3 regions of the Bacillus sp. CGMCC 1.60114 genome follow, and region 3 is predicted to be linked to each of the others. Evidence: riboswitches for the same ligand, from Rfam matches in the RefSeq annotation. Region 3 holds a riboswitch; each other region holds the start of a gene.

Region 1 (3,281 bases), on a different contig from region 3:
ACTGCGGTTTCTTTAATGAAAGCTATAATCTGATTTTGTAGACTTGTAGGTAATAGAGAAAAAAGTTTTCCAACACCTTCTTGAATAGAAAGTTCTTGTGATAAAATTTTTTGTTTAATTGTTTCCGCTTCTGGCGGTGCAAACTTTTCCATAATGGCAACAATATTATCGTTATTTGTAATTGTGCCATCGAAATCGCAAAAAATTTGAATACTCATGCCTTCACCTCTCCAGAAGGATTGCCCCATAAACGCAAGGCGGCTTGTAAATTAGGATCATTAACCTCATGAAGAGGCGTGTTTGTTAGCGTTGCATCGATGGCAGATCGAAACGCTTTTCCGCCTCCCTGTGCGCCAGAAGGGTGTCCGTGAATACCGCCACCAGCATTAATAACACATTGTCCACCAAAATCACGGATAAGAAGAGGAACAAGTCCTGGATGAATCCCAGCAGATGGAACTGGAAAGCTGCGTTTAAATGGTTCATTTTCATCTGTAAGCGCTTTTGATAAATAAAGTGCCTCTTCTTTTTTTAAAGCGACAGTTCCATAAGGTGATGGAAATAGTGAGAAATCTGCACCTGCATAGCGAAGTAACTTGCCAAGTAACAAGGATGAGGAAAATCCGTATAATTCAGATGCTATGTAAGTACCGCTTACTGCTGGATGTGCCATGATTGGGGTAGAAATATCATCGTCTTCAGCTAATGCTTGTAAAACATCAAGTCCATAAGCAAATACATTGAAGAGTAATATATCAGCCCCAGCTGTAACTGCTTGTTTTGCTTTTTCTTTTAAATCATAAGTACGTCCAGATAAATTAACAGCATATAACGTCTTATGACCATATGTTTCGTATACAGATTGTAATACTTCTTTTCCAGCTCGAATACGTTCTGACAGTGGTGTTAACGGATTATCAAATAAAATTTCATCATCTTTTACAATGTCTACACCGCCGCTTGCTTGATCGCGAAGCTGTGTTTTTAAATAACCGATATTACGGCCAATCATCCCTTTGAAAATACTCATAAGAAGTGGGCGGTCGTGGACATTTAAATTGTTTCGTATTCCATCGATACCGAATTTAGGACCTGAGAAGCGTTCTTTTAGATCATCAGAAAATGTCAAATCAATTAATTTAATTTCTCCATCCAGTGATAATTTTCCGAAAACAGTTGTAAAAATCGCTGGTAAGTCATTGCTAAAATTAGCAGATGGATAATGAATTTTAATAAGACCGCGTTTTACTTTTTTATCAAGGTATATATTTATTTTTTCATCGTCTTCTAATTCTTCTACACTAATGACTGAACCTTTATGCTGTTTTAATTGTTCTTGTAGTAAGTGTGGTAAGTGTGTCCATGAACCAACTGTTAAGCCGAGGGCGATTTGCTCTGCCTTTTGAATTAAATTTTGAGAATCATCATGAATTAAATATGTCGCTGTTATTCCGCTCATTTTCATAACCTCCTAGTTGAATAAAAAAAACCTCTCAGCTAAGGAGAGGTTTTTTTACAACCAGCTCCTTATCTGTCAGCTTAATGCTGCGAGAATTAGCACCGTGCCTACAAAATGTAGATCGGTTGCCGGGTTTCATCGGGCTCGTCCCTCCACCTGCTCTTGATAAGAAGTATTCGGAAATGTTTTAATATTTTTGATAACTGAATTCTGACAGAGAATTTTTATGTTGTCAATGTTTTTTTGAAAATTTTTAATTGATCAATTCTATGAACTGCTTCCTGAAGGCGTTCCTCTGTATGTAATAAGCCGACGCGAATATAGCCTTCACCGTTTTCACCAAAGCCGATGCCTGGAGCGACCGCGACGTGTGCTTGCTGTAATAATACATCAGCAAATTGTTCTGAAGTATATCCATCTGGAACGGGAAGCCACGCGAAAAAAGATCCTTGTGGTGCAGCAACATTCCAGCCGATAGAACGGCATGCTGTAATGAAAGCATTTCTTCGAGATTCATAGCGTTCTACTAGTTCATCTACACAAGTTTGCGAACTTAATAACGCATTGCAAGCAGCTTCTTGTACGGCACCAAAGATACTGACGTACATATGATCTTGTAATACGTTTATTGTTTCAATAACACTTGCATTCCCAACGGCAAATGCAATGCGCCATCCCGCCATATTATATGTTTTTGATAACGTATAAATTTCAATGCCAACATCTTTTGCTCCATCAACTTGTAAGAAACTAATTGGCTTTTTAGCATCAAAACCAATGGCACCATACGCGAAATCATGACAAACTAAAATGTCATGTTTGTTTGCAAATGATATAGTTTCCTTAAAGAATTCTGTTGTTGCAATGGCTCCTGTTGGATTGTTCGGATAGTTTAAAAACATTAATTTTGCTTGTTCAGCAGTTTGTTTATCAATCTTTGTATAATCAGGTAAAAATCGATTTTCTGCTAATAATGGCATTGTTGAAAACTTTGTTTTCGCTAAGGCAACACCTGATAAATAATCTGGATAACCAGGATCAGGAACGAGAATTGTATCGCCTGGATTTGTAAAACAAAGCGGTAGTTCAACTAACCCGGCTTTTCCGCCAAATAAAACAGCTACTTCGGTTTTTGGATTTAACTGTACACCGTATTCACGCTCATAGAACGTAGCGACAGCTTCTTTTAAGCTTTCGTGTCCGCGAAATGGCGGATATTTATGATGAATGGGTTGTTCTGCTGCACGCTGTAGTGCTGTTATGATATGCGTTGGCGTTGGCTGATCTGGATTTCCTTGTCCTAAGTTAATAACATCATGACCAGCTTGCACGGCTTTGTTGACTTTTGCGACAAGCGTAGCAAAAAATTGTGTTGGTAATGATGTTAGTATCTCAGAAGGTTGAAAATGTTTCATACTTTCCACCTCTTTTTGAAAATTGTTGCAATTATAGTGACAAATGATATAATCTTTCCAACTTTTTGTAAAGGAAAAAATAAAAGGGAGTAGGGAGAAATCAATGAAAATTGCTTGTATTCAAATGGATATCACTTTTGGTCATGTAGAGAAAAATATAGAGCACGCTGAGAAAAAAATAAACGAAGCAATGAAAGAAATGCCAGATGTTATTGTATTACCAGAGCTATGGACGACAGGTTATGACTTGGGTCGACTTGCTGAGATTGCTGATCCAGATGGGAAATACACGAAACAACTATTATCGAAGTGGAGTAAGCAAAATAGTGTAAATATTGTTGGAGGATCGATTGCTAAGCAAACAGAGAAAGGTGTTACAAATACAATGTATATTAGTAATCGAAGCG
Region 2 (3,281 bases), on a different contig from region 3:
GTTCTTTCGTCATCACGAAAATATTTTCATTTTGTAATACTTTACGAGCGGGTAAATCCTTAGCAATGATGATCGGCATACTGTTTTCCTCCAGAAAGGGCTTCTGCTAAATCAGTAATAATATCCGCTGCATCTTCAATACCAACCGATAATCGAATTAAGTCAGGCGTTACACCTGCCAAACGCTGCTGTTCTTCAGTAAGCTGACGGTGCGTTGTGCTTGCAGGATGAATCACACAAGTTCTTGCATCTGCCACATGTGTCACTAATGCTGCGAGCTTCACATTTGCAATAAACTCCTTAGCGGATTCAATACCGCCTTTTACTCCAAACGTTAAAACACCGCTCGCACCTTTCGGTAAATATTTTTGTGCCAATGCATAATTTTCATTACCTTGAAGTCCTGGATAATTGACCCACTCAACGCGTTCATGCTGAGATAGCCACTGTGCAACAGCTAGTGCATTTTGACTATGACGCTCCATACGAAGATGCAGTGTCTCTAAACCAATATTACTCATATACGCATTGAATGGACTCATACAATTTCCATAGTCTCTTAATAACTGCACACGAGCTTTCACAATATATGCCGCTTGCCCAAATTTTTGTACGTAACTCACACCATGATAACTTGGATCTGGTTCAACAAATTCAGGAAACTTACTCCAATCGAAATTACCGCCATCAATGACAATGCCGCCAAGTGAACTTGCATGGCCATCAATATATTTCGTTGTAGAATGAACGACAATGTTTGCACCATGTTCAAATGCATGACATAAATACGGCGTCGCTAACGTATTATCGACGATAAATGGCACCTCAAGCTCTTTTGCTGCATCGGAAAGCTCTTTAAAATTAAGAACATTCATCGCTGGATTTCCAAGCGATTCTGCATATACAAGCTTTGTTTTCTCATTTGCGAGAGCAACAATTTCATCAGCGGCTAAATTTGGATTAAAGAAGGTAACCTCAATGCCAAGCTTCCGCAGACTAACTGCAAATAAATTAAATGTACCGCCGTATACTGTTGATGAGCAAAGCAGGTGATCACCGCTGCCGCAAATGTTTAATACCGCTAACATAATTGCAGCTTGCCCAGATGCAGTTGCAACCGCACCAACTCCGCCTTCTAACTCTGTCAGTTTCTGCTCAAATGCCGCAAGCGTTGGGTTACCAATACGGGTATAAATATAACCTTCTGCCTCTAAATTAAAAAGAGCTGCTAAATCGTCAGATGTATCGTATTTATACGTTGTGCTTTGATAAAGCGGCAAAACACGCGGTTCACCATTTTTCGGTGCGTAGCCACCTTGCACACAAATTGTCCCTTTTCCCCTTGTATCGCTCATCTCTCAATCCCCTTTCTTTCTTAACATAAAAAAACTGCCTCTTTCCTAAATAAGAAAGAAGCAGTTTAGATAAACGCTCGACATGTAGCCTTTCTTATCGTTCAGGAAATACCTGCAGGATTTGGCACAATTCCGCTTTACGGCTGTTGCCAAGGTTTCATAGGGCCCGGTCCCTCCACCTATTCTTGATAAGACTTATGCAATTACCGTTGATTTTATAGCAAATATTTCCTAGTGTCAATTTGTTTTTCTGAATTTTCGCGAAAAATATATAAAATTTAATTGTTTATTCATAGAATTCAAATTATATAAAAATAACATTAATGTTCTATCGAAAGATAAAAATACGTTTTAAAAACTCCACTTACTATGTAAAATTAAAGAGTTACATTTCATTTTAGTAACCATCAAAGCACATACAAAAAAGCAATTCCACTTACAAATGTTTTACAGTTTCATAAAATAATAATGCTAATTTTTGTAATGTATCTTGAATAAGTAGTTCACTTAAAAAGATAATATGCGTATTGAATTAGTTATCCAACTATTTTTGTATTAGAATCTCTTACTTTTTCATAATAGAATATAACATAAAGGAGGCATAAAGAATGGCTATTAGGAGAGGCATGCACTATTTACTCATCATGTACGGTGTGTTTCTAGGTGCCCTAGTTGGTGCTACAGTCTGGTTATTTTTAGTTGTCACAAATGCTGCAATTCAGTTTATTTGGGGATATTTACCTAAAGAATTCGGATCACCACCTTATTACACAATTTGTGTAACAATAATTGGTGGTGTTCTTGTCGGACTGTTACAGAAGTACTTCGGTACATACCCGCGTTTAATGCCAGAGGTAATGGCTGAATATAAGAAAACAGGTAGGATTGAGTACCGTTTTGTGCATCAAGCTACGTTAACGGCTATTATTGTTTTAGTATTTGGCGCAAGCTTAGGACCGGAAGCAGCACTTGTTGGGATTATAGGTGGACTTTGTACATGGGTTGGTGATCGCTTTAAATTTACTTTAAAAGGAATGCACGAACTAACAGAATTTGGGATTGGCGCTGCTTTAAGTGTTATTTTTAATGCACCGCTATTCGGTTATTTAGCTCCAAGAGAACATGAGGATACGCAACTCACTGAAGCTTTTAGAGGGAAAAAGACTATTGTATATCTCGCTACTACTTTTGCTGGTTTTTCTGTATATTTATTGCTTAGTCAGCTTGATAATCGAGGATCTTTTATTGTTAATTTTGGAGAAGGATCTTTTACATTCCATGAATGGATTGCCTTTCTTCCCCTTATTTGTATAGGTGCTGGTGCGGGCTATTTTTATTTTCAAATAGAACATATATTAGAAAAAATAGTACATCCTTTTCAAGAATATAAACTAACATTAGCGATTATAGGTGGCATTCTTTTAGGGATTGCAGGAACTTTACTTCCGTATACACTGTTTTCAGGAGAACACCAATTAAAAGAATTAGTACATGAATGGACAGAATTATCATTTGGGATACTGTTTCTTTCAGGGATTTTAAAATTATGTATAACGGCAGTTTGTTTAAATACAGGTTGGCGTGGTGGACATATTTTTCCGATTATATTTGCTGGTTCAAGTATTGGATATGCTGTGGCTACTATCGTACCGTTGGATCCAGTTGCTTCAGTAGCTATCGTGACGACAGCCATTTCAAGCTATGCAATACGAAAACCGCTCGCTATTACAGTATTATTACTTATGTTCTTCCCAATTAATTTATTGTTACCAATGATTGGAGCTGCAATCATCGGTAATGCATTTCCACTTCCAAATCATAATAAGGATGAACAAGAAGAACTAGCACAAAGATAAAATAGTAAAATAAAGTGAAACTCCCAGCAATAGGGGTTTTTCTTCATACCTAGATAATGAAAACTCCGCT
Region 3 (3,281 bases):
CTCTTGCAAAAAAACAAAATAACGAATATTATATATAACTGTTGTGAAAATTATTCGTGAAAAGAAAGGATGTTTTTATGTTTAACCTTTCAAAACATCAAACTTCTATTAAAACTGAAATTATGGCTGGTATTATTACCTTCTTAACAATGGCATATATTATTGTCGTAAACCCAGTCATCCTTGGTGATGCAGGCGTTCCATTTGAACAAGCATTTACAGCGACAATCATTGCTGCTGTTGTCGGAACATTATTTATGGCATTCTTTGCAAATTTACCAATTGCACTTGCACCAGGAATGGGATTAAATGCTTATTTTGCTTACTCTGTTGTAAAAACTCATGAAGGTATGACATATGCAATTGCTTTCTCTGCTGTATTCGTAGCAGGTATAATTTTAATTTTGCTATCATTAACTTCTTTCCGTACAAAATTAATGGAAGCTATTCCTGAAAACTTAAAACATGCAATTACAGCTGGTATCGGTTTATTTATCGCATTTATCGGCTTACGTCTGACAGGCATCGTTGCGAAACATCCCTCAAATTTAGTTGGGCTTGGAGATCTTCACTCTCCGCCTGTTTTACTTGCATTGGCTGGACTTGGTATTACATTAGTACTTATGTCTTTAAACATAAATGGGGCATTATTTATCGGTATGTTATTAACAGGAATTATCGCATATTTTACTGGACAATTAACATTTTCAAACGGAATTACATCTCTGCCAGGTTTACCTGAAGGCGTGATTGTTTCCAATCCAATTACAGCATTTTCTGACGTTATTAACTATGGATTATACGGTGTTGTCTTCTCGCTCCTCCTTGTAACATTATTCGATACAACAGGTACATTACTTGGAGTTGCACAGCAAGGCGGGTTTATGAAAGATGGTAAACTTCCAAAATCCGGTCGTGCCCTTCTTTCAGATTCTATCTCAGCAACGATTGGCTCAATGTTCGGTACAACACCAACGACTGCTTATATCGAATCTTCTGCTGGTGTTGCTGCCGGTGGTCGTACAGGTTTAACAACACTAACTGTTGCGATATTATTTGCAGTAGCTGCATTCTTCGGCCCGCTTGTCGGCGCAGTATCTGGTGTTGCCGCAATTACAGCTCCATCATTAATTATTGTTGGTAGTTTAATGATGGGCGCAGTTCGTCATATTGATTGGGATGCATTTGATGAAGCTTTCCCAGCATTTTTAGTTATTTTAACCATGCCGCTTACATCAAGCATTGCAACAGGTATTGCGCTCGGCTTCATTTCATACCCGCTTATGAAAATGGCAAAAGGGCAATTCCGTGCAGTTCATCCGCTTTTATACGTATTCGGTATTTTATTCGCTTATCAGTTAGTATTCATACCACATTAAGCTTCCTCTTTATGAGGAAGTTTTTTTATAAAAAATGTTTGACACCTATATAGAAATGTGGAATAATTCGAACTAGTTAAATATTTGATGTCTTATCAAGAGCAGGTGGAGGGATGAGCCCTATGAAACCCGGCAACCGACCCATAATGGGCACGGTGCTAATTCTTACAACACATATGTGTTGAGAGATAAGAGAACGATGATAAGGCGTCTTTTCGATGAAAAGACGTTTTTTTATTTCCTCTCCCTCCCCGCTCTTGTATGTAAATCGGGGAGGGATTTTTCATGAAGAAATTATGTTCAATCTTATTAATTATTCTGCTATTCACATTAACAGCCTGTAAAAGTGAACAAGATGCTGTTTCTTCTCAAACTCAACAAACAGCTACAAAAGAAACAACTTCAAAACAAGAGAATTCACAAACGGAAATTCCAAAAAAAGTACAAAAACCTTTAAAAGTTGCTTTAATTATGCAAATGTCTATTGGCACTTTCTCTTCTCAATATATTGAAGGAGTAAAAAAACAAATTGAACAATTCGGCGGAAGCGTTCAAGTGTACAACTCCGATAACGATTTAGCAAAGATGGCTGCCAATTTAGATGCTGCTATTAACGCAAAAGTAGATGGAATTTTAATTGATCACGGGCGCTCTGAAGCATTAAAACAAGGTGTAGAAAAAGCATTACAAGCAAACATCCCCGTCGTAGCATTCGATAACGATTTACGTTTACCTGGTGTTACTGTTATTGATCAAGATGACTATAGCCTCGCATGGAAATCATTAAAAACATTAGCTGAAGATTTAAATGGAAAAGGAAACATTGCCGTTGTATGGGTTGGCGGATTTGCCCCTATGGAACACCGCAGCGTCATTATCGATGCCTTTTACAAACGTTACCCAAACATAAAAGAAGTAGCTCGCTTTGGTACAGCTAGTAACAATACCGCTCTAGATACGCAAGCACAAGTAGAAGCATTGCTGAAAAAATATCCAAAAAAAGGAGAATTAGATGCTATTTTTGCCGCTTGGGATGAATTTGCAAAAGGTGCAGTAAAAGCACTAGAACAAGCGGGCCGAACAGATATAAAAGTATACGGTATTGATTTAAGCAACGAAGATTTACAACTAATGCAAAAGCCAGCTTCTCCATGGGTCGCAACAGCTGCCACAGATCCAGCTGAAGTAGGAAAAGTACAAGTACGCTTCTTATACCAAAAGATTGCAGGAGAACATACGCCAGATATTTATTCATTAGAACCACATCTTGTAAAGAAAACGAATTTACCTACAGAAAGTGTAGCAATGGAACAGTTATCAAAATACATAAATGGCTGGGGCAACTCAAAAGATGCTTACTCACCTTGGATGAATAAATTAGAAAAGGAGAAAAAATAATGACATTTTCACTCCAAAACATTGCACATCATTATACAGATGTTCCGGTATTACAAGATGTTTCTATGACGATTAAAAAAGGACAAATACACGCGTTACTAGGAATGAATGGAGCAGGAAAAAGTACTTTATTAAAAATTGCAACCGGAGAAATCACTCCGGTTGCTGGAAAACTTCTCATCGATGAGAAAGTAGTCTCTTTTTCTTCACCACGAGACGCAAAAAAACATGGCATTGCTTTCGTAACACAAGAAGTTGATCACGGATTGGTTCCAAATTTGTCTGTACTAGAAAATGTACTCCTTGATTATTTAGCAATGCAAAACAAAACATTTTTTTCAAAATCAAAACTCGTACAGCTTGCAGAACATTATTTGCATGCTGTACATATTGATCTGAATGTATGGAAAGACATTTCAAATTGTTCTTTACACGAAAAACAATTGCTTCTCATTGCTCGTGCCCTATCAAATAAGGCAGCTTTTCTCTTATTAGATGAACCTA

What was found. A riboswitch is a leader RNA that binds a small molecule or an ion and turns the genes downstream of it on or off. The one in region 3 is predicted to bind S-adenosylmethionine.
Region 1: linked by a shared signal. The riboswitch ahead of mtnW (2,3-diketo-5-methylthiopentyl-1-phosphate enolase) and the one ahead of ACFQZ1_RS25630 (sugar ABC transporter substrate-binding protein) in region 3 are both predicted to bind S-adenosylmethionine.
Region 2: linked by a shared signal. The riboswitch ahead of ACFQZ1_RS01590 (bifunctional O-acetylhomoserine aminocarboxypropyltransferase/cysteine synthase) and the one ahead of ACFQZ1_RS25630 (sugar ABC transporter substrate-binding protein) in region 3 are both predicted to bind S-adenosylmethionine.

The regions. Positions count from the first base shown of each region.
Region 1 covers NZ_JBHTHG010000117.1:101,034-104,314, forward strand. Annotated here, with positions in the region: gene ACFQZ1_RS19080 (2-hydroxy-3-keto-5-methylthiopentenyl-1-phosphate phosphatase) at 1-218, opposite strand, end outside; gene mtnW (2,3-diketo-5-methylthiopentyl-1-phosphate enolase) at 215-1,459, opposite strand; SAM riboswitch class I at 1,525-1,631, opposite strand; gene ACFQZ1_RS19090 (pyridoxal phosphate-dependent aminotransferase) at 1,684-2,874, opposite strand; gene ACFQZ1_RS19095 (carbon-nitrogen family hydrolase) at 2,978-3,281, shown strand, end outside.
Region 2 covers NZ_JBHTHG010000004.1:82,292-85,572, reverse strand. Annotated here, with positions in the region: gene metA (homoserine O-acetyltransferase MetA) at 1-79, opposite strand, end outside; gene ACFQZ1_RS01590 (bifunctional O-acetylhomoserine aminocarboxypropyltransferase/cysteine synthase) at 60-1,355, opposite strand; SAM riboswitch class I at 1,447-1,550, opposite strand; gene ACFQZ1_RS01585 (chloride channel protein) at 1,964-3,211, shown strand.
Region 3 covers NZ_JBHTHG010000119.1:25,208-28,488, reverse strand. Annotated here, with positions in the region: gene ACFQZ1_RS25635 (NCS2 family permease) at 78-1,379, shown strand; SAM riboswitch class I at 1,469-1,574, shown strand; gene ACFQZ1_RS25630 (sugar ABC transporter substrate-binding protein) at 1,665-2,777, shown strand; gene ACFQZ1_RS25625 (sugar ABC transporter ATP-binding protein) at 2,774-3,281, shown strand, end outside.